4 regions of the Streptomyces sp. NBC_01267 genome follow, and region 3 is predicted to be linked to each of the others. Evidence: riboswitches for the same ligand, from Rfam matches in the RefSeq annotation. Region 3 holds a riboswitch; each other region holds the start of a gene.

Region 1 (7,179 bases), 3.3 Mb from region 3:
GCGCAAGCACGGACCGTTAGCTCAATTGGCAGAGCAGTGGACTTTTAATCCATTGGTTGTGGGTTCGAGTCCCACACGGTCTACCGGCTGCATCACCTTCGGAACCCTCGTTGACCAGCGTCAACGGGGGTTCCGTCGTTTCCGGGACCTGCTCGGCGGTGCAATCCGTGTACGTACACAGCCGTGCCGACCGAACCTGAAGGCGGCTTCAGGCTGCTTCAGGCCGGCTTCAGGATGGTTCCGGCACGGTGGAACCCATCGGCACCCGCCGGGCCGGAAGGCTCACGGGACTTGAGCCTTTCAAGTGGCCCTCTTGACCTCCCGTTTACGCTGAGCCCAATCGTGGTCACAGCCTGGAACCGGTCGGTTGCCGTCGATGACGGGCGGCCGGGTGCAGGACGAAGGCCTCATGAGTCCGGGGCTTTCGGGACGGGCTCGGAGCCCCGGTGCCGCCGGAATCCAACTGATCGCCAGGAGAAGTCATGAGCATCGCAACGTGTACCCAGACGGAGAACAGCGAACTGTCGGAGAACGCAGGGCAGTTCGAGCTGCACGCCGTGTCGATCGCCCCCGAGGTGATAGCGAATCTCGCCGAGGTGAGGGTGCCGACCCCGCGGTCCGTCCTCCTCGGCTGGGTGGAGGTGCCTCCCGGCGACCCCCGTGGGGCGACCGGTCACGCCCTCTATCTCACTCCGGCCGGCTATGCCTACCGGGTCACGACCTACCTCGGTGGCCGTCGCGCCAACGGTGCGAACGCCGGCTGAGACCGGCCACACGGGGGACGGGTCTCGGATGCCGATCATCCGGTGCGGTACCCGCGCCGGGGCCAACTCCCGGGCCGGCCGCAGCCGGACGGTCTCCAGGTCCTCGCAGTCGCCGTCGGGGCGCTCGGCGATGTGCACCCGGTACAGCTACAGCTCGGCGCGCTGCTCGTTGTCGACCGCGACACCGATCCGGTCGAGGAGGTGGCGCAGCACGGCACGGCCGGAAGGGCGGCCGATCAGGGTGGACCGCTCGCGGCGGAAGCGCGCGGGCAGCGCCGTCGCCCTCCTCGCCCCGGACGACGCGGCCCGGATCCCTGGCGATGTCCCGTCCCGGTGGGGAAGCGGCGCCGGTAAATGGTTCGAGGCGCCCCGCGCATGCCGTAGAGTTGTATCTACCGACGCGGGGTGGAGCAGCTCGGTAGCTCGCTGGGCTCATAACCCAGAGGTCGCAGGTTCAAATCCTGTCCCCGCTACTTGTGAACGAAGGCCCGGCACATCATGTGCCGGGCCTTCGGGCGTTTCCGCCCCCGTGCTGCGCTCCCCCACTTGGCCGTGGCCGAATCGCCGACCGGCACGGCTGCGGCCAGCCTGGGAGGAGCGCGGTACCGTCCGCCGCGGTACGGACCGGGCAGGAGACCACTGGTGGGGCAGCGAGAAAGCAGGGGCAGAGCGCGCCGGTTCCTCCGGGTGCTGCCCGCCGTGCTGATCGTCGGCGGGGTGCTCTTCGATGTGCTGACCCCGCCGACCTTCACCGCCGCCCCGTTCTTCGCCGCCGCTCCGGTGATGGCCGCCCCGTTCTTCTCGTTCCGGGGCACGCTGGTGACCGGGGTGATCGCGGTCGCGGGCATCGCGGGGCTGCGCGCGACCAACGGCACCGAGACCACCGGAACATCCATCACCGAGCAGGTCACCGTCGTCACGGTGGCTGCCATCGCCCTCCTCATCAACCGGGTCATCCAGCGCAGCGGCGAGCAGCTGGCGTCGGCGCGGGTCGTCGCCGAGACCGCCCAGCGGGCTGTGCTGCCGGTGCCCTCCGAGCGGATCGGCGGGCTGCACATCGCGGCCCGGTACGAGGCGGCGCAGGCCGGGACCTTCATCGGCGGGGACCTCTTCGCCGTACAGGACACGCCGTACGGGGTCCGGCTGGTGGTGGGTGACGTCCGGGGCAAGGGACTGGGTGCGGTCGAGGCCGTGGCCGTGGTGATCGGCGCGTTCCGGGAGGCCGCCGAGCAGGAGGCCACGATCGAGGAGGTCGCCCAGCGCCTGGAGCGCGCGCTGACCCGCGAAGGGGTGCGCCGGGAGGGGCTCGACGCCTTCGAAGGGTTCACCACGGCGGCGCTCGCCGAGATCCCGCGTGGCCGGCAGGACCTGATCCGGCTGCTGAACCGGGGCCACCCCGAGCCGCTGCTGCTGTACGTGGACGGCAGCCTCGACGTACTCGCGCCGGGCGACCCCGCGCTGCCGCTGGGACTGTCGGATCTGGCGGCCTGGCCGGACCGGGCGGACGAGTCGCCGTTCCCGCCGGGGGCCACGCTGCTGATGTACACCGACGGGCTCTCCGAGGCGCGGAACACCGAGGGGGTCTTCTACGACCCGCAGGAGCGGCTGCGCGGCCGGGTCTTCCCCGGGCCCGAGGAGCTGCTGACGGCGCTGTCCGACGACGTACGGCTGCACACGGGCGGGCACTCCACGGACGACATGGCGCTGCTCGCGGTGGAGCGTCCGATGGAGGGGCAGCCGGACCGGCGGCGGATGATGGGGATCGTGCGAGCTGCCGGACACAATCCGTAGTCGGCGTACTCCACTCCGCATAACATTTGACGCACGGTCAGAATTTCGATGTTTCCTGAGGGGGGATCAAGTCACCCCGATCTGCCCGGCTCTGTCCCGGTTAACGGAGGCCAAAGCCGTTAACGATCAGTGGGAACAGCTTGGAATCCGGTACCCGCGTCTATTAACGTTCGATAACGCAGCGCGGTCGTCCCAGTCGTCGCAAGAGGCGGCACCGTGCGCACGCGCCGAATCCCGCAAGGGAACCGGGGAACCACCAATTGGGGTGAATCGGGCCGCTTCGTGAGGGGCTGCCCGTAGGAGACCTTCCTGCTCCGAACCCGTCAGCTAACCCGGTAGGCGGTAAGGAAGGAAAGGAGTGCGCCTCCGTGGCGTCCAACAACCCTGCCCCCGAAACGCTGTACTTCCCGAATGACGATGCTCTCGGGTTCGGTGGTGACGACGGCGGGACCTTCGACGAATGGAACCCCACCGAGGATTCCGTCCGGCCGGTCCGCGGCAAGCACCGGGTGGCGAAGCAGCGCAACGGTCTCGCCCGCAGCTCGACGGTTCTCGGCGTCGGCGTGATCGCGGCGGTCGGCGCGGGCGGCATGGCCAGCGCGCAGAGCAAGCCGCCGGTCTCGATATCCCTCCCCGACCTCCCGCAGTCCGTCAAGGACAAGCTCCCGGAGGCCGAGTCGCTGCCCGGCGTGGGTGCGCTGATCTCCGACCTCGGCGGCCACTCGTCGGACAACGGCGGCGACTCGTCGGACAACGGCGGTACGGCCACCGTCACCCACGCGTCGCTCGTCACCGGCAAGGGCGGCGCCGATGCCGGTGAAGCGCTCCGCGCACGCATCCTCCAGCAGGCCGAACAGCAGCAGGGCGCGGCCGAGGACGAGGCCAAGGCGGCAGCCGAGAAGGCAGCCGCGGAGAAGGCTGCGGCCGAGGCCGCGAAGAAGCAGGAAGAGGCGGACGCCAAGGAGAAGGCCGCCAAGAAGAAGGCCGAGGCGGAGGCCAAGGCCAAGGCCGAGAAGGAACGGCTCGCGAAGCTGGCCGCCAGTTACTCGCTCCCCGTCTCCTCGTACACCCTCACCTCGCGCTTCGGTGACGGCGGCTCGATGTGGTCCTCCGGTCACCACACCGGCCTCGACTTCGCGGCCCCCACCGGCACCCCGATCAAGGCTGTCCACAGCGGCACGGTCAAGTCGGCGGGCTGGGCCGGGTCGTACGGCTACCGCACGGTCATCACGCTCGACGACGGTACCGAGCTGTGGTTCTGCCACCAGTCCTCGATGTCCGTCAGTGCCGGCCAGAAGGTCAGCACCGGCGAGGTCATCGGTCGCGTCGGCGCCACCGGCAATGTCACCGGCCCGCATGTGCACCTCGAGGTCCGCCCCGGCGGCGGCGACCCGATCGACCCGATGACCTGGCTCGCGAGCAAGGGCCTGCACGCCTGACGGCACCCGCGACCCCGGCAGCCCTGGCGATACACCCCCCCGACGCCAGGGCTGCCGGCTTCGGTGTGCGGGACCCGGGTGCTGTGCACGGGCAGCGCCGTCCCGGCGGAATAGTGCGGCCCCGGCGGGCGGTTGATCAACGTATGGCTTCTCTACGTGAACTCGGCTCGTCCGGCATCCAGGTGTTCCCGCTCGCCCTCGGCGGCAATGTCTTCGGCTGGAGCGCCGACGAGGCGCAGTCCTTCGACGTGCTCGACGCCTATGCGGCGGCGGGCGGCAACTTCGTCGACACCGCGGACGCCTACTCCGCGTGGGTGCCGGGCAACGAGGGCGGCGAGTCCGAGACCATCATCGGCAACTGGCTGGCCGCGCGCGGGAACCGCTCCGAGGTCGTCGTCGCCACCAAGGTCGGTGCGCACCCGCAGTACAAGGGGCTCGCCCCCGCGAACATCAAGGCTGCGGCCGAGGAGTCGCTGCGCCGTCTGCGCACCGACCACATCGACCTCTACTACACCCACTTCGACGACCCGGCCGTCCCGGTCGAGGAGATCATCACCGCCCTCGACCAGCTGGTGAAGGACGGCAAGGTGCGCGCCATCGCCGCCTCCAACATCACGCCCGAGCGTCTCGAAGCCTCGCTGGCCTTCTCGGAGGCGGAGGGCCTGGCCCGGTACGTCGCCCTCCAGCCGCACTACAACCTGGTCTCCCGCGACACCTACGAGGGCGGGCTCCAGGACACCGCCGCCCGCCACGGCCTGGCCGCCGTGCCGTACTTCGCGCTGGCGTCCGGCTTCCTCACCGGCAAGTACCGGCCCGGTACGGAGGTCGACAGCGTGCGGGTGGAGAAGGCGGGCCAGCACCTCGGGACCGAGCGGGGGATCAAGGTCCTGGCCGCGCTGGACAAGGTCGCGGCGGCGCACGAGGCCGAGCTCGCGACCGTCGCGCTGGCCTGGCTGGCCGCGCGGCCGACCGTCGCCGCGCCGATCGCGTCGGCCCGTACGGTCGAGCAGCTGCCCGCGCTGACCGCGGTGGCCGAACTGGAGCTCACCGAGGCCGAGTTGGCGGAGCTGACGGCGGCCTCCGCCTGACTCCGGTAGTCGGCTGAGCCCGTCGGCTGCAGCCGGTCGGTGCTGCCGGTCAGCGCTGGTACGGGTGGTGGCTGCCGTAGTACGGATACGGCGGCGCCACCCGTACCCGGCCCGTCGCCCGCGCCGCGTACAGCAGCGCGGGCCCGGCTATCTCCTTGCGCTGCCAGAGGTGGTGCAGCAGCTCCTGCTCGCGTGCCTCGAAGTCCGGGCCCACCGCCCCGCGCCGGGCCCGGTGCCGCAGAAAGGCCAGGGTGGTCGCGAACGCCTCGTACTCGGACACGGCCCGGGACGCGGCCCTGGCCCGCGCCTTCGCAACGGCGGACGGCTGCGGTCGTACGTACGGGTAGTAGGGGCTCGGGGGCGATGGAGGGTGCGCGGGGTCCGCGTACGGCACCAGGCTCGGGTGGGGCGCCGGGTTCGCGTACGGCACGGGGTCCGCGTAGGGCGCCGGGCTCGGAGTGGCGTACGGGGTCGGCTGCGCGTACGGGGCCGGTTGAACGTACGAAGACGGCTGGGCGTACGGGTTCGGCTGGCCGTAGGGACTTGCTTGGCCGTACGGATTCGGCTGGGCGTTGAGGTGCTGGCCCCGGGGGTCGGTACCCGCCGCGCCCGTTCGTGCCGCGAAGCCGCGCGCCATCGCGCGCGCCCGCATCGACGAGAGCGCGAGGGGTTCCTCCGGCGCCAGCCAGCCCGCCGCGGCGTACGCGGGCAGCTCCGTCGATATCGTGCGCAGCTCCCGCTGCCGGGTCCAGATCGCCAGCCAGGTGACCACCCCGAAGACCGGCACCATGAACACGCCGTAGACCAGGTAGAAGCCGTAGGTGCCGAAGACCGACGAGCTGTTCCACAGGGCGTGCATTCCCATGGCGCAGACCAGGCCGAGCAGCGGCGGTGCGTATCTGCGCAGCCGTCTGCGCCCGGTGGCGAGCGCCGAGAGCCCGAAGCCGATGCCGGTCAGTACCGTGAACAGCGGGTGTGCGAAGGGCGCCACGACGACCCGGACGAAGAACGTCGCCGCGGTCACCGAGGGCACACCGGAGAAGCCCATGGACTTGTCCTCGCCGAAGGCGCTGCCCAGATAGAGGATGTTCTCGGTGAAGGCGAAGCCGGTCGCGGTGAAGCCCGCGAAGACCACACCGTCGACGAGTCCGGTGAAGTGCCGTCTTCGGAAGAGGAAGATCAGCAGAACCGCCGCTGCCTTCGCGCTCTCCTCGACGACCGGCGCCACCACGGTCGCTCCGAGGGTGTCCGCGCTGCTGGGGTCGGCGGTGGCGGTCGCGATCCAGTGGGTCGCGAAGGAGTTCGCGATGATCGCGACGAGCGCGGCGGCGCACGCCCCCCAGGCGAACGCGAAGAGCAGATTGCTCCAGGGGCCCGGATCGACCCGGTCCAGCCAGCGGAAGGCGGCCATCAGCAGCGGCACCGGCAGCACGGCCAGGCCGAGGCCGACCAGAAAGCCTTCGGTGCCGGTCTGTTCGCGTACCAGCGAGAGGATCAACAGGCCGCAGAGGGCGAGGAGCACGATCACCGCGGAGGCACGCAGCGCCTTGCTGCGCCAGAAGTCCTTGCGCGGCTTGTAACGCCAGTGCGCACGCGGCGGCACGGCATCGAAGCGCGGCTGCTCCTCGTAGGCCGGAACCACCGGATGGATCGCCCCGGGCGGCGAGCTCGACTCGTACACCCCATTGACCCTAACGAGCGGCACTGACAACTGCGATGCCGCAGGGGATATCCGTTCTGCCTCACCCGCACCGGTGTTCATCCGCACCGGTTCATCCGCGACGGTTCACCGCACCTGCTCGTCCGCGACGGTGTTCGTCCGCGACGGCTCAACTCTTCCGGGCGCCGCGGCGGAACAGCAGGTCGTGCACGACATGGCCCTTTTCGAGCCCCTGCCCCTCGAACCGGGTCAGCGGCCGGAAAGCGGGCCTCGGCGCATAGCCGCCGTCCGCCTCGGTGTTCTCGAACGCGGGGTGCGCGGTGAGCACGTCCAGCATCTGCTCGGCATACGGCTCCCAGTCGGTCGCACAGTGCAGTACGGCGCCGGGAGCGAGCCGGGTAGCGGCCAGGTCAAGGAACTCGGGCTGGATCAGCCGC
Region 2 (7,179 bases), 1.5 Mb from region 3:
AGCACCTGATGTTCCAGGGCTCCGGACAGGTCGAGGGCAACGGTCACTTCGAGCTGGTACAGGGGGCCGGAGGATCGCTCAACGGCACCACCAGCTTCGAGCGCACCAACTACTTCGAGACGATGCCCACGCACCAACTGGAGCTCGCTCTCTGGCTGGAGGCGGACCGGATGGGCTCGCTGCTCGCCGCGCTCGACGAGGAGTCCATGGAGAACCAGCGGGACGTCGTCAAGAACGAGCGGCGCCAGCGCTACGACAACGTGCCGTACGGCACGGCGTTCGAGAAGCTGACCGCCCTCTCGTACCCCGAGGGTCACCCGTACCACCACACGCCGATCGGGTCGATGGCCGACCTGGACGCCGCGACGCTGGAGGACGCACGGGACTTCTTCCGTAAGAACTACGCGCCCAACAACGCGGTCCTGTCGGTCGTCGGTGACATCGACCCCGAGCAGACGCTGGCCTGGGTCGAGAAGTACTTCGGCACCATCCCGTCCCACGACGGCAAGCAGCCGCCGCGCGACGGCGGCCTCCCCGACACCCTCGGCGCCGAGGTGCGCGAAGAGGTCCACGAGGAGGTCCCCTCGCGTGCGCTGATGGCCGCCTACCGGCTCCCGGAGGACGGCACGCGCGCGTGCGACGCGGCCGACATCGCGCTGACCATCCTGGGCGGCGGCGAGTCGTCGCTGCTGCACAACCGCCTGGTCCGGCGGGACCGGACAGCGGTCGCCGCGGGCTTCGGCCTGCTGCGGCTGGCCGGTGCGCCCTCGCTCGGCTGGCTGGACGTCAAGACGTCGGGCGGGGTCGAGGTCCCGCAGATCGAGTCCGCGGTGGACGAGGAGCTGGCCCGCTTCGCCGCCGACGGCCCCACGGCCGAGGAGATGGAGCGCGCGCAGGCCCAGCTGGAGCGCGAATGGCTGGACCGGCTGGGTACGGTCGCCGGCCGCGCCGACGAACTGTGCAGGTACGCCGTGCTGTTCGGCGACCCGCAGCTCGCGCTGAGCGCCGTGCAGCGGGTGCTGGACATCACGGCAGAAGAGGTGCAGGAGGTCGCGAAGGCGCGGCTGCGCCCCGACAACCGCGCCGTGCTCGTGTACGAGCCCGTCACGGCGGACGAGACCGACGACAACACCCGGACTGACGAGGCGGACCTGTGACCGACGCCGCAACCGTGAGCATGACCTTCCACCCGCAGCCGCAGGCGGGTACCGCCAGGCCCTGGGCCTTCCCGGCCCCCGAGCGGTCCACGCTCCCCAACGGCCTGACCGTGCTGCGCTGCCACCGCCCCGGACAGCAGGTGGTGGCCGTCGAGATCAGCCTCGACGCCCCGCTGGACGCCGAGCCGGAAGGGCTCGACGGCATCGCCACGATCATGGCGCGGGCCTTCTCCGAGGGCACCGACAAGCACACCGCCGAGGAGTTCGCCGCGGAGCTGGAGCGCTGCGGTGCCACCCTCGACGCGCACGCCGACCACCCCGGTGTCCGGATCTCCCTGGAGGTCCCGGTCTCCCGGCTGCCCAAGGCGGTCGGCCTGCTCGCCGACGCGCTGCGCGCGCCCGCCTTCGCGGAGAGCGAGATCGAACGGCTCGTGGGCAACCGCCTCGACGAGATCCCGCACGAGCTGGCCAACCCGGCCCGCCGCGCGGCCAAGCAGCTCTCCAAGGAGCTGTTCCCCGCCACCGCGCGCATGTCACGCCCGCGGCAGGGCACCGAGGAGACGGTGGCGCGCATCGACGCGGCGGGCGTCCGCTCCTTCTACGAGGCGTACGTCCGGCCCGCGACGGCCACCGCGGTGATCGTCGGTGACCTCACCGGCACCGACCTGGACGGCCTGCTCGCCGACACCCTCGGCGACTGGAAGGGCAGCGCGGGCACGCCCCGGCCGGTGGCGCCCATCACCGCGGACGACACGGGCCGGGTGGTCATCGTGGACCGTCCCGGGGCCGTCCAGACGCAGCTGCTCATCGGCCGCATCGGCGCCGACCGGCACGACCGCGTCTGGCCCGCGCAGGTTCTCGGTACGTACTGCCTGGGCGGCACCCTCACGTCCCGGCTGGACCGGGTGCTGCGTGAGGAGAAGGGCTACACCTACGGGGTGCGCGCCTTCAGCCAGGTGCTCCGCTCCGCGCCGGACGGGACCGGCGCGGCGATGCTCGCCATCAGCGGTTCGGTGGACACGGAGTCGACCGGGCCCGCGCTCGACGACCTCTGGAAGGTGCTGCGGACCCTGGCCGCCGGTGGTCTCACCGACGCCGAGCGGGACGTGGCCGTGCAGAACCTGGTGGGCGTCGCCCCGCTGAAGTACGAGACGGCCGACGCGGTCGCGGGCACCCTCGCGGACCAGGTCGAGCAGCACCTGCCGGACGACTTCCAGGCGCAGCTGTACGCGCGTCTCGCGGCGACGGGCACGGTCGAGGCGACCGCGGCGGTCGTCAGCGCCTTCCCCGACGACCGCCTGGTGACGGTGCTGGTGGGTGACGCCGCGCAGATCGCGGAGCCGGTCAGGGCGCTGGGCATCGGCGAGGTGACGGTGGTCGCGGGCTGACCCCCGGCTGCCCCGCGGGCGCGGGGGAGTGAAGGACGGACAGGACTCCGGCGGCTCGGCTGCCGCCGGAGTCCTGTTCCGTGTCCGCCGGGCACCCGCTTCCGGTGTCCGCTGCGCACCGGTTTCCGGTGTCTCTTACGCACCCACTTCTGTGTCCGATGTGCGCACGCGATGTCCGGTTTATTCGCAAGGTTGCCTGTATTTCCTGTGGCATGACCGACAAAACTGCCCATCTGTTTGGTTCAACCGACAACCACCGTTTAGCGTCTCACTCGCTGTTCGTCGGACGTAAGCCGCGATCGCGGCGCCGAACAGCGATCGCCGAGTCCCCGTCAGGCGCGAGCCTGGGGAGCCGGGGACCCACGCAGTCCCTGGGGTGAATCGGGCCGCTCCGCGTGGAGCCGGCCCGTAGGAGACCTTCCTGCTCCGAACCCGTCAGCTAACCCGGTAGGCGAGAAGGAAGGAAAGGACCAGCCACTTCATGGCGTTCACCCGCCCTGCCGGTAAGCACCGTGCCCCGAACCGTCTGACCCGCAGGACTGCGACCGTGGCCGGTGTGGCCACCCTCGCCACCGCGGGTGTCATCGGCACTCTCGCGTCCCCGGCGATGGCCGACGACGTCAAGGCTCCCTCCGCGCAGGAAGTCAGCCTGGAACGGACCATCCTTGTCGGCGATTCCGTCGCCGACCGGATCGCCGCCCAGGCCGTCGCGCAGCAGTACGAGGCCGAGCAGGCCGCGGCGAAGGCGGAGGCCAGGGCCAAGGCGGTCGCCAAGGCGAAGGCGGAAGCGAAGGCCAAGGCGCGGGCCGAGGCAGCCGCGAAGGCGAAGGCCGGCCGGGAGCGTGCGGCCCGCGACGCGGAGCGCAAGCGCCTCAATGCCTATGTGGCCCCCGTGACCGGCTCGTACGTCTCCACCGGTTACCGGACCGGCGGCAATCTCTGGTCCTCCGGCAGTCACACCGGCATCGACTTCCACGCGGCGAGCGGCACCCCGGTGCACGCCGTGGGCGCGGGCACCGTCGTCGAGGCGGGCTGGGGCGGCGCGTACGGCAACAACGTCGTCATCAAGATGAACGACGGTACGTACACCCAGTACGGCCACCTCTCGTCCATCGGCGTCTCGGTCGGCCAGTCCGTCACCTCGGACCAGCAGATCGCGCTCTCCGGCGCCACCGGCAACGTCACCGGCCCGCACCTCCACTTCGAGGCGCGTACGAGCCCCGACTACGGTTCCGACATCGACCCGGTCGCGTACCTGCGTTCACACGGCGTCAACGTCTGACCCACGCACACCCCCGTCCCCCGGTGGCCCCGGCGCAGATGCGCGCCGGGGCCACCGCTTTTTATGGCCAAAAGACAGTCATCATTTACCGGTGGCCTTCGGAAATTCACGTGCACTGTCATAGAGTCGCCGCACAGGTATGGATCGACCGCGATTTCGCGGGGGATCAGGCGGAGGTTCGGCCATGCGCATTCCCGCGCATTCGGTATGCACGGCAATTCGCGACGACATCATCTCGGGGGTCCTGGAACGCGGCACCCGGCTGACCGAGGAGGTGCTCGCGCGCCGCTACGGGGTCTCGCGCGTCCCGGTGCGCGAAGCCCTGCGCACCCTGGAGTCCGAGGGCTTCGTGGTCACCCGCCGCCACGCCGGCGCCTGGGTCGCCGAGCCGAGCGAGCAGGAGGCCGCCGACCTGCTGGAGATGCGGATGCTGCTGGAGTCGATGGGCGCGGCACGCGCCGCCCGGCACCGGACCGAGGCCCATCTGAAAGTCCTGCGGGGCTTGGTCGGCCTGGGGCAGGAACGGGCCCGTCGGGGGCAGGGTGAGGATCTGCGCTCACTCGGCGGCTGGTTCCACGAAACGCTCGCGCAGGCGTCCGGGAGTGCGGCGCTGACCACCCTGCTGACTCAGCTGAGGCAGAAGACCGCCTGGATGTACACCGTCGATCAGCCGGTCCGGCCCGTCGATTCCTGGGCCGAGCACGGCGCGATCGTGGACGCGGTGGCCCGTGGTGACGCCGAGCGGGCCCGGTCACTGACCACGGCGCACGCGGACCGGGCGACGGCGGCGCACCGGCTCCGCAAGCGGGGGCGTGTGAGGACTTCGCAACATGCCGTAAACGTTTCGGGCATCCCGGATTAACGAGCGTGCCGTAGAAAAAGAGCGGCATACGGAAATAGTTGTATTCCCGCAGCCGGTCTTCTGCGTGCCCTCGACCGGTCCCCGGCAATTGACCGCGCCGGAAAGACGGAATGACAGGGAGAGTGCGAAGAGCAGGAGAGCGCGAAGCGCAGGAAGAGTACGAAGCCCAGGGAAAGCGCGAAGGGCAGGAAAAGCAGAACCGCAGCGCCCGAATTCGGGACACTGCGGTTTCTCGGAACGCCCGACTCCGGTGTCCGGAACGAACCGGCCGGGCGGAGCGGCACACGTCTCAGACGGTCTCGGGCAGTTCGTCGAGTCCTTCGGCGACCAGTTTGGCCAGCCGGTCGAGTGCCGCCTCGGCACCGTCGACGTCCGAGGACAGCACGATCTCCTCGCCACCTTCGGCGCCCAGGCCGAGAACCGCGAGCATCGACGCGGCGTTGACGGGGCTGGTGTCGGGCCTGGCGATCGTCACCGGGACTCCGGAAGCCGTCGTGGCACGGACGAAGATGGAGGCCGGACGGGCGTGCAGACCCTCGGCCCAACCGACCTTGACGCGGCGCTCAGCCATGGTGTTGCCCTTCGAGTTCTCTGACGGTTGTCTAGACCATTCTTGCACGGGGTGCGCGGCGTGCCGGGGGCCGTGCCGGATCCCAGACTGCACCGCTCGCGGTACCGCCGCGACCCGTACGCTTTCCCCATGCAGCCCCCGCTGGAGCAGAGCCCGCACCAGGAGTACCCGGCCCACTGGGAAGCGGACGTGGTGCTGCGCGACGGCGGTACGGCCCGGATCAGGCCCATCACCACCGAGGACGCCGAGCGGCTGGTCAGCTTCTACGAACAGGTCTCGCCCGAGTCGAAGTACTACCGCTTCTTCGCCCCCTACCCCAGGCTGTCCGCCAAGGACGTCCACCGCTTCACCCATCACGACTACGTCGACCGGGTAGGTCTGGCGGCCACCGTCGGCGGGGAGTTCATCGCGACCGTCCGCTACGACAGGATCGGCGAGGACGAGGCGGAGGTCGCCTTCCTCGTCCAGGACGCGCACCAGGGGCGCGGTGTGGCCTCCGCCCTCCTCGAACACATCGCGGCCGTCGCCCGTGAACGCGAGGTCAGCCGCTTCGTCGCCGAGGTGCTCCCCGCCAACAACAAGATGATCAAGGTGTTCACGGACGCCGGGTACGAGCAGAAACGCAGCTTCGAGGACGGCTCCGTCCACCTCACCCTCGACCTCGAACCCACCGCGGCCTCGCTCGCGGTCCAGCGCGCCCGCGAACAGCGCGCCGAAGCGCGCTCGGTACAGCGGTTGCTCGCCCCGCGCGCCGTCGCCGTGGTCGGCGCGGGCCGCACACCCGGCGGGGTGGGGCGCACGGTCCTGCGCAATCTGCTCGGCTCGGGCTTCACCGGCCGTACGTACGCGGTGAACCGCGCCTTCCCCGACGGCGTCACCGAGCTGGACGGGGTCCCCGCGCACCGTACCGTCGCCTCGATCGACGACACCGTGGACCTGGCGGTCATCGCCGTACCGGCCGGACGCGTCCCCGAAGCGGTCGCCGACTGCGGCGAGAGCGGCGTGCAGGGGCTGGTCGTCCTCTCCGCCGGGTACGCCGAGAGCGGCGCCGAGGGGCTGCGCCGCCAGCGCGAACTGCTCCGCCAGGCCCGCTCGTACGGCATGCGCATCATCGGCCCGAACGCCTTCGGCCTCATCAACACCGCCGAGGCCGTCCGGCTGAACGCCTCACTGGCCCCCGAGTCCCCGGTCCGCGGCCGGATCGGTCTCTTCACCCAGTCCGGCGCGATCGGCATCGCCCTGCTCTCCGGGCTGCACCGGCGCGGAGCCGGACTCTCCTCCTTCATCTCCTCGGGCAACCGCGCGGATCTCTCCGGCAACGACTTCCTGCAGTACTGGCACGAAGACCCGGACACCGATGTCGCCCTGCTCTACCTCGAATCGATCGGCAACCCCAGGAAGTTCACCCGGCTCGCCAGGCGCACGGCAGCGGTGAAACCGGTCGTCGTGGTCAAGGGCGCCCGGCACAGCGGCAGCGCCCCGCCCGGCCACGCGGTCCCGGTCACCCGCCTCCCCGACGCCACGGTCTCGGCGCTGCTGCGGCAGGCCGGCGTCATCCTCGTCGACACCGTCACCGAGCTCGTCGACGCGGGGCTGCTGCTCGCCGACCAGCCGCTGCCCGAGGGGCCGCGCGTGGCGATCCTGGGCAACTCCGAATCCCTGGGCCTGCTGACGTACGACGCCTGTCTGACGGAACGGCTGCGTCCGCTGCTGCCCGTCGACCTGACGACGGACGCGACCCCGCAGGACTTCCGCGACGCGCTCGCCGGGGCGCTGGCCGACGAGGGCTGCGACGCGGTCCTGATCACGGCGATCCCCTGGGTGGGGGAGAACGGCGTCACCGAATCGGGCGACGGCGAAGTGCTCGCCGCCGCGCTCCGCGAGGCCGCCGCCCACTCCCCGGCCAAGCCGGTCGCCGT
Region 3 (7,179 bases):
GCCGGTGGTGTCACCCTCATCGCCTCGGGCCCGCTCTCGTACACCAACAGCGCCGACTTCTCCCGCTACCTGCCCCGTACGACATCCCCGAAGGCGATCGTGGGCTGGACCGCGCTCGGCGGATTCCTGCCCGGCGTCGTCGTCTGCTCACTGGGTGCGTTCGCCGCGACCACGGTCGACATGACCGATCCGCGGAGCGCGCTGGAGACGATCCTGCCCCACTGGTTCACCCCGTTCTTCCTGCTGGCCTTGGTGCTCGGCACGATCTCCATCAACGCCATGACCGCCTACAGCTCCGGGCTGGCTCTCCAGGCCGTGGGCCTGCGCGTCCGTCGTTCCCTCAGCGTCATCGCCGATGGAGTCCTCGGCGTCGCGCTGACCCTCTACGCGCTGCTGGTGTCCAACTTCCTGGACACCGTCAGCAACGTCCTCCAGCTCACCGTCGTCCTGCTCGGTCCCAGCATGGCCGTCTACGCCATGGACATCCTGCTGCGCCGCAACCGCTACGACGGTCCCGCACTGACCGACGAGAGTCCGGGCAGCCCCTTCTGGTTCACCGGAGGCGTCAACCGGGCCGGCGCCCTGGCGCTCACGACGGGCACGGCCGCGGCTGCCCTCAGCGTGAACACCCTGTACACGGGCCCGCTCGCCCGAGCCCTGGGCGGGGTGGACCTCGCCCTGCCGGTCGGCATCGCCGTGGCCTCGGCCGTCTACGTGACCCTCGTACGGCGCGCCCGCAGTGGCCTCGGTGCGAGTCCACAGGCCTGAGCCCGCCGGACGGCCGGGGTGCGGCAGAGGGCCGCGACGGTGGTGGCCGTCGACTGCGGGCGGACGCACTCGGCAGCGGCCGGATCACCGGCCTGGGTTCCAATTCGCGAGCGGCATCGCAAGGGGATCGGCTTCGCATTTGATCACTTGCCCGATAAGGCGAAGTGCGGAAACCGTTCCTGACTCCCGATCGAATGACGGCAGAACCTATGAGAGGCCCATTGGCCGGTCGGTGCGGAACTCGCGGTCTCGGCGGTGGAATTCCGCCCCGCACACGGGAATGCGGAGCCGTCTCTCTGTCTCATACGGGGCCGCCTCTCTGTCTTTTGAAGTGTGTACGGGGCGGGAGTTGCGACGCGACAGGTAGTCAGGAACGAGGCTCGCGCGGTCAATTCGACCGTATCGGTGAGGTCGGGTCCGGTCGGGTGTCGGTCGGGTGCCGGTGGGGCAGGGGTGCGCAATCGCGCAGATCCGCCCTCATGGGTGGCGAGAGGCCTTCGACTCCCTGAATGCTTATGGGGCATTTGTCTGGTTTGTTACTAGGGGTGGCATCTGCGGTTCTATGATGGTTTGTTGCACTTTGTGGCGGTTGATTGAGGCGATGATTTCCGCGCGGTCATGATCTGCGTCACGGCGTCGGCGGACCGCCGATCAGGCCCTCGCGGCCACCTCCCCCGCAGGGAAGGAAAGTTGAGCTGTTTGATCTAGGGAGGGAATGCGAATCCATTCCGCCCGGATTCAGACATGCCATAGCGCTCCGTATTCGGGACTTGTTTTGTCTCGGCCTTCTCGCTTACGTTCTCGTTCGATCCGGACGGACCGCCGAATCCTGCCGCTGTCCGGAAAACCCAACCCACTCACCTATGGCAGGAGCGGGGAACCCAGGTAAGACGCCGATCCGGAACACGGACCGGCTTGGGGTTAAGTCGCACTCCACGTGCGGCCGGGCATCTCCAGCCCGAACCCGACAGCTCACCTCGTAGGCGACGGAGAGGAAATTCGTCATGCCCGTACTGGGTAAGAACCGTCGTCCCATGAACAGCCGCCTCGCCCGACGCCTCATCGCGGTGGGCACCGGCAGCGCCGCACTGGCGATCCCGCTGGTGGCCGCGACCAGCGCCTCGGCGGCGACGCCGTCGGCACAGCATGTCGCCGCCGAATCTGCTCCGGCAGCGACCGGCGCCACTCAGAAGGGAAGCTCCGCGACCTACACCGTGGTCTCGGGCGACTCCCTTTCCAAGATCGCACAGGCCCACTCCGTGGGCGGCGGCTGGAAGAAGCTGTACCAGGACAACCGTGAGGCCGTCGGCGGCAACCCCTCGCTGATTCTCCCCGGCCTCAAGCTGACGCTCGGCGAGAAGGCCGCGTCGGAGGCGACGGCCGGATCCACCGCGGGTCACAGCGCCACCCAGGCCGACGCCCGGAACGCGTCGACCGGTGCGACCACCGCGACCCCGGCCACCACGAAGACGTACGCCAACAACCTGGACGGCTGGATCAAGCAGTCGCTGGACATCATGAGCGCGCACAACATCCCGGGCACCTACGACGGCATCTACCGCAACGTGATGCGTGAGTCCTCGGGCAACCCGCAGGCCATCAACAACTGGGACTCCAACGCCGTGGCCGGAACCCCGTCGAAGGGTCTGCTCCAGGTCATCGCTCCGACGTTCCAGACGTACCACGTGGCCGGCACGTCGATGGACAGCTACGACCCGGTCGCCAACATCACGGCCGCGTGCAACTACGCCGCCGCCACGTACGGCTCGATCGACAACGTGAACGGCCCGTACTGATCGACCCGCTCCACCCGCAGCGCAGCCCCGGCCGGAAGTGTGACCACACCGGCCGGGGCTTACGGCGTCGGTGGTCCGGAAGGAACTCCGGGAGACACCACCTGCGCGGGGACGAACGGCATGTAGTGCAGATAGAACTGCGTGAGGTCGTCCCAGAGGCGGCGTTCCGCCGCGGGGTCGCGCGGTACGCCGAGCTCCAGATGGCGCAGCAGCACGTGCCGGTGGAGATCGAGGACGACCCGTACCACGCAGCGTCCTGACCCGGTCCCAGCCCGCCTCCGCGCGGGACCGGCGCCGTTCGGTACGGCGGCGCCGCACCGCGCCCAGCGCCGCTGCCCGCGAGGTCGAGGTCGACCGCGCGCAGCCAGCGCGTGTACTGCCGTACCTCGCGGAGCAGCAACTCCCGGGCTGCGTACGGCCCTTCACGTGCGGACAGTCGATCTGCCGCATCGAGCAGCGGCTGGACCTGCACGCGAAGGGTGTCGCCCTGGGGCTCGTCCGGGTGCTCGTCGAGGGCTCTGGCGAGGCCTGCCTCGATGACCAGGGACTCTTCTACGTACTGACGGTTGCCGCGGATCGTGAATCCGCCCTGCCCGGATGGCATGCCGGCAGGGTAGCTCCGCCGGCCGTGGGACCGGCGGCACATGCGGGAGATGGCCGGAACCGGACGTCAACTCCGGTCACGGCGTGGGAGACCGGGCGGGCTTGTGAGCCGGGCCGAAACACGCTTTCATGGCACTTTCCCCCCACACAAGGAGACGGGTCATGCGCTTGAGGAGATTGTCGACAACGTTGTCATTGGCGGTGGCCGTCGCTTTGGCGGGCCCCCTGGCGACGGCAGCATCGGCGCAGGCCGCGGCGGATCACCGCGTGGTCGTCTACTACCAGACCCAGTTCGACAACGGCTCGTACGTCTCTCCCAAGGAACTGACCGACCACGACACGGGTGTCACGGACGTGATCGTCGGCGCCGTCCACCTCAACGGTGACGGCAGCGTCACGCTCAACGACAACTCACCCGACGACGCCAAGTTCGACCAGATGTGGAGCGATCTGGCGGCGGTGCAGAGCAAGGGCGTTCACGTACTGGGCATGGTGGGTGGCGCCGCGGTGGGCAGCTTCCAGCGGCTGGACAGCGACTTCGACACCTACTACCCGAAGCTCAAGAACGTCGTGTCCACCCACCACCTGGACGGTCTGGACCTCGATGTCGAAGAGGGCATGTCCCTGGCCGGCGTCGAACGGGTCATCGACCAGTTGCACAGCGACTTCGGTGACGGCTTCCTCGTCACTCTGGCGCCCGTCGCCACGGCCCTGAACGGGGGAGGGAACCTCTCCGGGTTCGGTTACGACGCCCTCTACCGGGACAAGGGATCGTCCATCAGCTGGTTCAACGCGCAGTTCTACTGCGGCTGGGGATCGCTGGACAGCCCCGCGGGCTACGAGGGCATCGTCGGACACGGGGTCGTCCCGGCCTCGAAGGTGGTGGCGGGCACCCTGACCAACCCGGCCAACTGCGGCAGCGGATACGTCCCCATGGACACGCTCACATCGACCGTCTCCCAACTCTCCAAGGAGTACAGGGACTTCGGCGGCGTAGCGGGATGGGAGTACTTCAATTCCGACCCGGGCGGGACAGCTGCCCCCTGGGAGTGGGCCGCGAACATGTCTTCGGCCATGAACGGGTGACTGCCTGAGCCGATTGCCCCGGCCGGGCGGAGGCGTCCGGAAGGAGAGGCGGCTCAGCCGTCGGCCGGGGTGACGGAGCCCAGTTCGTACAGCAGGGCGTACGCGGTCTTGACGATCCGGCACGCGCGGTCGTGCCGGGTCGCCGTCCCGGCGATGCCGGTGCCCGAAGCGGGGTGGTACCCCGCGAACACCTGCTGTCCGAAGCTGGCCCCGGCGTGGAAGAACATCGGGCCGCCCGGGGCCGGATGCCGGAACCAGGTGAGCGTGTGGGTGTGGCGGTGCCCCGGCCCCCGCCGCAGCAGGGGGATCTGGACCTTCCGCAGCGCACCGTCCAGCGGGGTCGAAGCGGGGTACAGATGCGCCTCGGCGTACGTGAGCAGATCCGCCGGGGTGGCACGGACGGCTCCGGCCGGGGCGAAGCCGGTCATCACGGAACGCGGCAGCGGGGTGCGGCCGTCGCTCCGATGGCCCGTTGCCTCGCCGAAGGCGGAATCGTCACCGTCACCACTGCCGGGGTCCGTGGTGGCACCGGTCAGCCGCAGCGGCTCCAGCACCCGGTCCGCCAGCAGGGCGGCGTATCGCGTGCCGGTGGCGTGCTCCAGGGCCGAACCGAGCAGCGCCAGACCGAAGTTGGAGTAGTGCCAGCGGCTGCCGGGGGCGTGCCGGGTGCGGGTCCGGGCGAAGGCGTGCAGCAGCCGGCCGGTGTCGTAGTGCGCGTAGCCGTTCGCGTACGGCCGCAGGACCGCCCCGGCGATCATGTCGCGGGGCACGCGGGGCAGTCCGGAGGTGTGGGTGGCGAGGTGCCGCAGGGTGATGCGGCGCGCGTACCGGGGGAGTCGGGGCGGCAGCGGCAGGTGGTCGGCGACGGCGTCGTCGACGGACAGTTCACCGCAGCGGTCCAGTTCGGCGAGGAGCAACCCGGTGAACGTCTTGGACAGCGAGCCGAGTTCGTAACGCAGAGACGCACGCGGCAGCACGGGAGCGGGGGTGGTGCCGCCGCTGACGACGGTCCGGCGACGGTTCCGGGTGACGGCGAGGACGACATCCGGGGCTCGGACCTCCGTCAGCGCGTGCTCCAGACGTTCACGCAGTGCGGTGTCGTCGTCGCTCACGCGGCGGTCCCGGCCGACAGGGCCCGGGAAGTGGCCATGGCGGACGCGAAGGCCGCGACCAGCGTCGGATGGTGCACGAAGTCGAACACCTCGGCGCGGTCGCCCTCCGGCATGGCCTGCTGGACCGGCATCGCTCCGTCCGGTGCCTGGGCCGCGGCGTACTGTTCCCACAACTCGCCGTCGAGTGTGGGACGGGGCAGACAGGCGTCCACGACGAGCAGTTCACCGAGCAGGTCCCAGTGCCTGAGTTCGGCCCAGTCCTCCAGCCAGGCGGGCAGGTACAGCGCCAGGTAGTCGGCGACGGCGGGCGGGATGCCTTCCGGCGACTCGCCCCAGTTCGTGAGGTGGAAGACGGTGTGCGTGATGTCGTACGCGATGTGCAGCTGCACGGTCCACGGCTCGGGGGTCCTGCCCAGCCAGCTGTCGGCCAGTGCCCGGCCGAAGTCACTGCTCGGCGGGAGTCCGAGCTTGCGTTCGGCGTTGAGCACCCCGAGCCGTCGGTTGGGCAGCATTTCCAGGGCCCGCCAGCTCTCGGTGCGCCGGGACAGGGCGATCCCGCTGTCGACCTCGGGGTGCCGGTATCCCAGTTCGTGGAAGCACGCGTAGATCTCCAGCGGCACGGGCGAGAGGGGCTCGTCGAACTGGAGGCCGGCCAGCACGTTGCCGCCGTCCAGGAGGTCGCGCCATGCGAAGTCGAGCAGGCTGGTGGACCGTTCGTGCTGCCGGCTCCCGGCCACACCCTCGCGGGACAGCACCCCCATGTTGATCACCAGCTCGCCGATCGGCTTGAGCCGTTCGACGAGGGAGCTGCCGGTGGTGCGGTCCTCCTCGGTCAGCCGGAAGAGATCGCGGTTGTCGTCCAGCCAGGCCAGCGCCCGGTCGCCGACGTCGTGCAGGAGCGCGGGGGGTGCGGTGGTCACGGTGTCGCCTCGCTTTCCGTGAGGGGTCCGGGGCCCGGGTGGGCGGGGGCCGGCTGTGCTCCGGCGCGGGCCAGAGTGGCAGCGAAGGCGGTCACCAGCGTCGAGTGGTAGGAGGCCCTGAAGGCCTCGCCGGGGTCGCCGGGTTCGCCAGGGTCGCCGGGGTCGCCGGGGGAGTCATCTGCCGGTGGTGCGGTGCCCGACTCGGGCACACCACCGTCCGGTGCCTGCGCGGTGGCCAGCCGTTCCCAGGCCGACGCGTCGTACGGAGCGGTGGGTAGACATGCCGATACAGCGAGCAGTTCGCCTGCCAGGTCCCACAGTTGTTCGTCCAGCCAGCACTCCAGCCAGGCCGGGACCCACAGCCGCAGGTAGTCGGCGAGCGCGGCGGGCATCCGATGGCAGGCCCGTCCCCAGTCGGTGAGGTGGAAGACGTCGTGGGTGATGCCGTACACGGCCCGGCGGTCCAGCGCCCACGGTTCGGGCCGGGAACCGAGTCCGGTCTTGGCGAGCACGGCGTCGAAGTCGGTGTGGGGCGGGAGACCGATCCGCCGCTCGGCATTGAGCACCGCGAGCGTCCGGGTGTGATCCTCGCGGGCCACCCGCCAGCAGCGCAGCCGCGTCGTGGTCGACACCAGGTCCTCGACGGACGCGTTCCGCAGCCCGGCGCGGGCGAAGATGCCGTAGAGCTCCACGGGGTACGTGGCCTGCGGCTCGGCACGGACGAGATCGGCGAAGAGATCGCCGTGCCGGGACTCCTGCCAGGCAAAGGCGAACAGGTCGTCGGCCAGGCCACGGATCTCCGGCAGCGGGTGCAGCGCGCCGATCAGGTGGGTCAGTTCGGCCAGTTCACCCAGCGGTTTGATCGTGGTGTTGGGATCGGCGTCCGTCGTGACG
Region 4 (7,179 bases), 4.5 Mb from region 3:
TCCACGGCTGAACGACGTGCACCAGCGGTGGCGGCCGACGCGCCGGGTCGGTGAGTATCTGGCCGTCGGCCCGCTGCTGTGGGACGAGTGGCGGCGCTCCCGGCAGGCGGCAGGCAGACGGCGTGGGCACGCCCTGGTGCAGGCTGCGATCGACCTGGCCCGCTGCGAAGTTCCGGGACCGGTGTCGGCCCTGCGGCTGCGGGAGGCGCACGAGTTCTATCTGGATGCCGTTCCCGCAGCGGGTCGGGAGAGCCTGGACGAGGCGTTCGACTGGGCGTCCGGCGTACGCCACGGGGTGACCGGACTCCTCGTACCCGGTGAAGAGCAAGGGACCTGGCGGGCGTTCGGCTCCCTGGTGGTGATGGCCGCACACGATTCGGCACGGTCGCCCGTGCCGCTGGCGGTGTGGCGGTGCGCGTTGCGGGCGGCCGAGGGAACGGACGGCCACGACGCCGTGGTGAAGGCGGCGGCTGCCGCCTACCGGTCCGAGGCCGAGGCCGGAAGCGCCGAGGCGATGTTCGGCCTCGCCGATCTGTTCGTGGCGGCCGAGGACATGGACTCCGCCGAGGAGTGGCTACGGAAGGCGGCGGAAGCCGGTCATGTGAAGGCGGCCGGGCGGCTGGGCCGCATCCTGGTCGACCGGGGCGAGTTCCGGGAGGCCGAACCCTTCCTGGAAGTGGCGGCCGAGACCGGGGACTCCGACGCGGCGGGGCTGCTCGGACAACTGCTGCAGGACCGCGCGATGCGGTGGCTGCGCAGCGCGGCCGAACAGGGCAACGGCGAGGCGGCGCACGATCTGGGCGACATGCTGGTCGGCACGGGTGAGACGGCCGAGGCGATGCGTTTCTACCGCACGGCCGTGGCGGCGGGGCGCGAGGAGGTCGCGGCCAGTATCGGTTCGCTTCTCCACGACTGGGGGCAGACGGTGGAGGCGGAGAGCTGGTACCGCAAGGGGGTCGACGCCGGGGACGCGCGTGCTGCGCACAACCTGGCGCTGCTGCTGCATTACCAGGGTGGTTGGGCCGAGGAGGCGGAAGCCCTCTACCGGCAGGCCATGAAAGCCGGGCGTCCTCAGGCGCCCACCGGTCTGGCCGTACTGCTGGAACGGCAGGGGCGCTTGGTGGAGGCAGAGCCGCTGTACCGCCTGGGGCACGCGTGGGGCGACGAGGGGGCCGCGTTCCTGCTCGCGGGGAATCTGAAGCGGCGCCACCGGACCGCCGAGGCCAGGGAGTGGTACCGGAAGGCCGCGGACGCGGGCAGCGACCAGGCCGCGATCACCCTCGCCCAGCTCGACAGCGACGCGGCCCACCTGGAGTAGCACCGCCCCCTCTCCCCCTGTCCCTCTCTCCGGAGCCGATGCGGCAGACGGAGACAGGCCCGTCTAACGTCGAGACGTGACCGACGAGACTGCCGCAGGCCCCACCCTCGCCCTCTTCACCTGGGAGTTCGCCACCGATCCGTACCCCGCGTACGCCTGGCTGCGCGAGCACGCCCCCGTGCACCGGACCGCGCTGCCCAGCGGTGTGGAGGCCTGGCTGGTGACGCGGTACGCGGACGCCCGTACCGCCCTCGCCGAACCCCGGCTGTCGAAGAACCCCGCGCACCACGCCGAGTCCCCGCACGCGAAGGGCAAGACCGGCATCCCGGGGGAGCGCAAGGCGGACCTGATGACGCATCTGCTGAACATCGACCCGCCGGACCACACCCGGCTGCGACGCCTCGTCTCGAAGGCCTTCACCCCGCGCACCGTGGCGCTCTTCGCGCCCCGCGTGCAGGAACTGACGGACCAGCTGATCGACGCCTTCCTGGAAAAGGCGGATGCGGAGAAGGGGGAGGGAGAGAAGGGGGAGGCGGACCTCATCCATGAGTTCGCCTTCCCGCTCCCCATCTACGCCATCTGTGATCTGCTCGGCGTCCCGCGCGAGGACCAGGACGACTTCCGGGACTGGGCGGGAATGATGATCCGGCACGGCGGCGGCCCGCGCGGCGGGGTCGGACGGGCCGTCAAGAAGATGCGGAACTACCTGGCCGAACTCATCCACCGTAAGAGGGAGGACCTGGGCGACGACCTCATCTCGGGGCTGATCCGGGCGAGCGACCACGGTGAGCACCTGACGGAGAACGAGGCGGCGGCGATGGCGTTCATCCTGCTCTTCGCCGGGTTCGAGACAACCGTCAACCTCATCGGGAACGGCGTGTACGCCCTGCTGCGCAACCCGGACCAGCGCGCACGGCTCCAGGCGTCCCTGGCCGCGGGCGAGACGGAGCTGCTGGCCACCGGGGTCGAGGAACTTCTGCGCTACGACGGCCCGGTCGAGCTGGCCACCTGGCGGTACGCCACCGAGGAGTTGGAACTGGGCGGGCAGACGATCGCGGAGGGCGATCCGGTGCTCGTCGTCCTGGCCGCCGCGGACCGGGACCCCGAGCGCTTCTCCGAGCCCGACACCCTCGACCTCTCCCGCATCGACAACCAGCACCTCGGGTACGGCCACGGCATCCACTACTGCCTGGGCGCCCCCCTGGCCAGACTGGAGGCACAGACCGCGCTGGCCACCTTGTTGCGGCGGCTGCCGGACCTGCGACTTGCGGGGGAACCTGGCGATTTGCGGTGGCGCGGCGGGCTCATCATGCGCGGACTGCGCACCCTTCCGGTGGAGTTCGGCCCCAGCCAGAAGTGACGCACCGTCAAGGATGTGACATTCACGTGATCTGCGCTGCATCGACTTGTGACTGACGTTCGAGTACGGCTACGTTCACCCCTCGACTCATCCGTCACACGGAAGGCCACCGCATGCGCACCGGGAACGGTCGGCACCGCCGCCCCCGTCAGGCTCCAGCTCTTGTCGTAGCGGCAGGAGTCACGGGCTCCGCCATGGCCCTTCCACTGCTGGCCGCGACCGGGGCGCACGCCGCCGACGCCTCCACCTGGGACCGGGTCGCGCTCTGCGAGAGCGGCGGCCTCTGGAGCGCCGACCTCGGCAACGGGGCCTACGGCGGGCTCCAGTTCTCGCAGAAGACCTGGGACCAGTACGGCGGCACGCAGTACGCGGCCCGCCCCGACCTCGCCAGCCGGGCCCAGCAGATAGCCGTGGCGCAGAAGGTCCTCGCGGCCGAGGGTTCGAAGCCCTGGGCCAGCTGCGCGGACATCTCGGGCCTGACGGAGAGTGACACCGCGACCCCGTCCGTGGATCCGGGCGCTCCGGACACCGCGAGCCCCACGCCCTCGGCGACCGATTCCGCTTCGGATCCGGCTACGCCCGCACCGAAGTCCTCGGCCTCGGCGCCGCGATCGAAGGGCTCCGCTTCGGCCGCATCGCCCAGTTCGCCCGCTTCACCCACTTCACCCGGTTCATCAAATAAGTCCGGTTCATCAAGTAAGTCCCATTCTTCTGGACCGTCCGACTCTGCGAACCCCTCCGGCTCTGACTCCGGCTCACCTTCCGGCTCCACGTCGGCGCCTGAGGGTGCCACGGGATCCGGTCAGGGGGGAACGGCGGGCAGGCACCGTGGCGGTGAGGCGCAGGACGGTGCGGGTGTCGGCCGTGACGATTCCGGCCGCCACGCCTCGCGCTCCGCCGGTCCGGCTCGCGATACCGCCCGTACGGACGGCACTTACACCGTCCGCGAGGGTGACAACCTCTGGGCGATCGCGGAAGCGCACGATCTGCCCGGCGGATGGCCCGCACTCTATGAGGCGAACCAGCGGACGGTCGGCGCCGACCCGGACCACATCGTTCCTGGCCAGAGCCTTGATCTCGACCAAAAACAAGGGTAGTTCGCGGGGCTATGTCCGCTTCGTTCGAGTGAGACATGGCTCTCGTTCGACTTGCTGAATGTCCAGACTGTCCGCCCGGCGTGCGCCGCCCCTCACCTGCGAAAACAGGATGCGGGGGGTTGTAAACCAGGGCGTTCCGCCCTTCATGGTCATCTTTGAATATCGGAGAGTCCTGTGTTTTTGTCAGACCGCTCGCACCGCGGGCCTCTTCGATCGCCACGCCGAATCCTGCCATCGGTCGAGGGGAAACAGTCGACGCGTAAAGCGCCGTAGGCAGGAGCGGGGGACCCAGGTAAGCGCCGGGGCCGGCCGTCCGTTCGTGAGTCAGCGAACGGTACGAACTGGAACCGGCTTGGGGTGAAGCTGTGCGCTAGGTCGCGCAGCCGGGCAACTCATTGGCCCGAACCCGACAGCTCACCTCGTAGGCGTCGGTGAGGAGAGTCCCCATGCTGTTTTCCAGCAAGTCCAAGCACCGTCGCCCCTCCAAGGCCGTCCGCATCGCCACGCTCGCCGGTGTCGCCGGTGCGGCCGTAGCCGTGCCGCTGCTGGGCGCGACCTCGGCCTCCGCCGCTTCCGTCTCCACGTGGGACGCCGTCGCGCAGTGCGAGTCCGGCGGTAACTGGTCCATCAACACGGGCAACGGTTACTACGGTGGGCTCCAGTTCTCCGCCTCCAGCTGGGCCGCCGCCGGTGGTACGCAGTACGCCCCGCGTGCCGACCTGGCCACCAAGGACCAGCAGATCGCCGTGGCCGAGAAGCTTCTCGCCATCCAGGGCCCGGGTGCCTGGTCCTGCGCCGGTGCCGGAAACCTGAGCAACGACGGTGTCGACCCGGGCGTCAACACCTCCACGTCGAGCCACTCGGGCAGCTCCAGCGCCAGCTCCAGCACCAGCCAGCAGAGCAGCCGCGGCGAGCAGCAGACCGCTTCGCGCGGCGAGGCCCGCACCACCACGAAGGCCGCCCCGAAGCAGGCTGCCCCGAAGCAGGCCGCCCCCCGCCACGCCGCTCCCCGCCACGCCGCCCCGGTCGTGATCCAGAAGGGCGACGGCGAGTACAAGGTCAAGGCCGGCGACACCCTCAGCGAGATCGCCGCCGCCGCGCACACCCCCGGTGGCTGGCAGAAGCTGTACGACCTGAACAAGAACATCGTGAAGGACGCCGACCTGATCTACCCGGGTCAGCAGCTTCACCTGAGCTGATCCCCGGCTCTCCTCCCCTGAACGCCCCGGCCCGGCGCGACTCCCCCGTACGCGCCGGGTCGGGGTCTTTTGGCTACTGGTCAGTACTTCACTGACTTCCGTACCGTAATACGAGCTTTTGGGCCCTTTTTCGTCCCAGGGGCCGGGCGCCCTGCCGGTGGCGGTGCCCTGGGCGGTTAGGCTCTTGTCGCAAGGCCAAAGAGACCCTGCGCCCATAGCGTCACATCCCAGAAGGAGATGCTAGTGCCGTCGATCGACGTCGTCGTAGCCCGGGAAATCCTGGACTCCCGAGGTAACCCCACGGTCGAGGTCGAGGTCGGCCTCGACGACGGCAGCACGGGTCGTGCTGCAGTTCCGTCCGGTGCTTCCACCGGTGCGTTCGAGGCCATCGAGCTTCGCGACGGTGACCCGAACCGTTACCAGGGCAAGGGCGTCGAGAAGGCCGTCCTCGCCGTCATCGAGCAGATCGGCCCGGAGCTCGTCGGCTACGACGCCACCGAGCAGCGGCTGATCGACCAGGCGATGTTCGACCTGGACGCCACCGAGAACAAGGGCTCGCTCGGCGCCAACGCCATCCTCGGCGTCTCGCTCGCCGTGGCGCACGCCGCCTCCGAGGCCTCGGACCTCCCGCTCTTCCGCTACCTGGGCGGCCCGAACGCGCACCTGCTGCCCGTTCCGATGATGAACATCCTGAACGGTGGGTCGCACGCCGACTCCAACGTGGACATCCAGGAATTCATGATCGCCCCGATCGGTGCGGAGTCCTTCTCCGAGGCCCTGCGCTGGGGCGCCGAGGTCTACCACACCCTCAAGAAGGTCCTGAAGACCAAGGGTCTGTCGACCGGCCTCGGTGACGAGGGCGGCTTCGCGCCGAACCTGGAGTCGAACCGCGCCGCCCTCGACCTCATCCTCGAGGCCATCAAGGAAGCCGGTTACGCCCCGGGCAAGGACATCGCGCTCGCGCTGGACGTCGCCGCCTCCGAGTTCTACAAGGACGGCACGTACGAGTTCGAGGGCAAGTCCCGCTCGGCCGCCGAGATGACCGAGTACTACGAGGAGCTCGTCGCCTCGTACCCGCTGGTCTCCATCGAGGACCCGCTCTTCGAGGACGACTGGGCCGGCTGGAACGTCCTCACCGAGAAGCTGGGCTCCAAGATCCAGATCGTCGGCGACGACCTCTTCGTCACCAACCCGGAGCGCCTGGCCCGTGGCATCGAGGAGAACTCGGCCAACGCCCTGCTCGTCAAGGTCAACCAGATCGGTTCGCTGACCGAGACCCTGGACGCCGTCGAGCTGGCCCAGCGCAACGGCTTCAAGTGCATGATGTCCCACCGCTCCGGCGAGACCGAGGACGTCACCATCGCCGACCTGGCCGTCGCCACCAACTGCGGCCAGATCAAGACCGGCGCCCCGGCCCGCTCCGAGCGCGTCGCCAAGTACAACCAGCTCCTGCGCATCGAGGAGATCCTGGACGACGCCGCGGTGTACGCGGGCCGTTCGGCATTCCCGCGCTTCCGCTCCAGCTGATCCGCTCCCGCCTCCGTCCGTCCTCGCACCCGGTCCCGTACCGTGTCCGGGGACGGACGTGCGTACACGGGGAGGCGGCATGGCAGGGAACCGGGACCGGTTCTCCACCGCGACCAGACTGAAGGCACTCGGCGAGCAGACCGCGGCCCGCGTCTACCGCTCCCAGTCGAAGCGCCAGGCGCGCAGGCCCCGGCTCACCGGCCGGGCGGCGGTCCTGCTGATGGTGCTCTGCACGCTGGTGGTGGCCCTGGCGTATCCGATGCGGCAGTACGTGTCGCAGCGCAACGACATCGCCGACCAGCGACGTCAGGTGCATGACGCGAAGGCCAGGGTGGAGGAGCTGCGGGACGAGAAGGCCCGGCTCCAGGACGACGCGTACGTGGAGCGGCTGGCCCGCGAGCAACTGCACTACGTGCGGCCGGGGGAGACGAGCTACATCGTCGTCGACCCCGACTCCCGCACGCAGCGCCCCGAGAAGCAGGGGGCGGCCGACCGGCCCTGGTACGCGAACCTGTGGGACGGCGTGGACAGCGCCGACCACGACAAGACGCACTAGTGCACGACCGATCAGATTCAGATACCGACCGATGAGTTCCTGGCCGATCCGTTCATGACCGATCCGTTCATGACCGTTCGGTTCACGACCCACGAGTGACAGCCACTCAGATCCAAGGCAGG

Evidence for each region. A riboswitch is a leader RNA that binds a small molecule or an ion and turns the genes downstream of it on or off. The one in region 3 is predicted to bind cyclic di-AMP.
Region 1: another riboswitch for cyclic di-AMP. It lies ahead of OG709_RS19310 (M23 family metallopeptidase); the one in region 3 lies ahead of OG709_RS33500 (transglycosylase SLT domain-containing protein).
Region 2: another riboswitch for cyclic di-AMP. It lies ahead of OG709_RS27665 (M23 family metallopeptidase); the one in region 3 lies ahead of OG709_RS33500 (transglycosylase SLT domain-containing protein).
Region 4: another riboswitch for cyclic di-AMP. It lies ahead of OG709_RS13735 (transglycosylase family protein); the one in region 3 lies ahead of OG709_RS33500 (transglycosylase SLT domain-containing protein).

Annotation. Positions count from the first base shown of each region.
Region 1 is NZ_CP108455.1:4,189,570-4,196,748, forward strand. Features, by position in the region: tRNA gene OG709_RS19290 (tRNA-Lys) at 11-83, shown strand; gene OG709_RS19295 (hypothetical protein) at 483-764, shown strand; tRNA gene OG709_RS19300 (tRNA-Met) at 1,164-1,237, shown strand; gene OG709_RS19305 (PP2C family protein-serine/threonine phosphatase) at 1,407-2,555, shown strand; cyclic di-AMP (ydaO/yuaA leader) riboswitch at 2,771-2,912, shown strand; gene OG709_RS19310 (M23 family metallopeptidase) at 2,924-3,994, shown strand; gene OG709_RS19315 (aldo/keto reductase) at 4,138-5,082, shown strand; gene OG709_RS19320 (PrsW family glutamic-type intramembrane protease) at 5,132-6,763, opposite strand; gene trmB (tRNA (guanosine(46)-N7)-methyltransferase TrmB) at 6,912-7,179, opposite strand, start outside.
Region 2 is NZ_CP108455.1:6,059,058-6,066,236, forward strand. Features, by position in the region: gene OG709_RS27655 (M16 family metallopeptidase) at 1-1,157, shown strand, start outside; gene OG709_RS27660 (M16 family metallopeptidase) at 1,178-2,545, shown strand; cyclic di-AMP (ydaO/yuaA leader) riboswitch at 2,855-3,013, shown strand; gene OG709_RS27665 (M23 family metallopeptidase) at 3,027-3,827, shown strand; gene OG709_RS27670 (GntR family transcriptional regulator) at 4,012-4,689, shown strand; gene OG709_RS27675 (HPr family phosphocarrier protein) at 4,979-5,260, opposite strand; gene OG709_RS27680 (bifunctional acetate--CoA ligase family protein/GNAT family N-acetyltransferase) at 5,390-7,179, shown strand, end outside.
Region 3 is NZ_CP108455.1:7,520,244-7,527,422, forward strand. Features, by position in the region: gene OG709_RS33495 (purine-cytosine permease family protein) at 1-768, shown strand, start outside; cyclic di-AMP (ydaO/yuaA leader) riboswitch at 1,604-1,769, shown strand; gene OG709_RS33500 (transglycosylase SLT domain-containing protein) at 1,773-2,564, shown strand; gene OG709_RS33505 (hypothetical protein) at 2,624-2,812, opposite strand; gene OG709_RS33510 (glycosyl hydrolase family 18 protein) at 3,330-4,253, shown strand; gene OG709_RS33515 (serine hydrolase domain-containing protein) at 4,307-5,365, opposite strand; gene OG709_RS33520 (DUF6895 family protein) at 5,362-6,285, opposite strand; gene OG709_RS33525 (DUF6895 family protein) at 6,282-7,179, opposite strand, start outside.
Region 4 is NZ_CP108455.1:3,015,601-3,022,779, reverse strand. Features, by position in the region: gene OG709_RS13750 (tetratricopeptide repeat protein) at 1-1,318, shown strand, start outside; gene OG709_RS13745 (cytochrome P450 family protein) at 1,395-2,678, shown strand; gene OG709_RS13740 (LysM peptidoglycan-binding domain-containing protein) at 2,873-3,775, shown strand; cyclic di-AMP (ydaO/yuaA leader) riboswitch at 4,031-4,218, shown strand; gene OG709_RS13735 (transglycosylase family protein) at 4,222-4,974, shown strand; gene eno (phosphopyruvate hydratase) at 5,212-6,501, shown strand; gene OG709_RS13725 (FtsB family cell division protein) at 6,581-7,057, shown strand.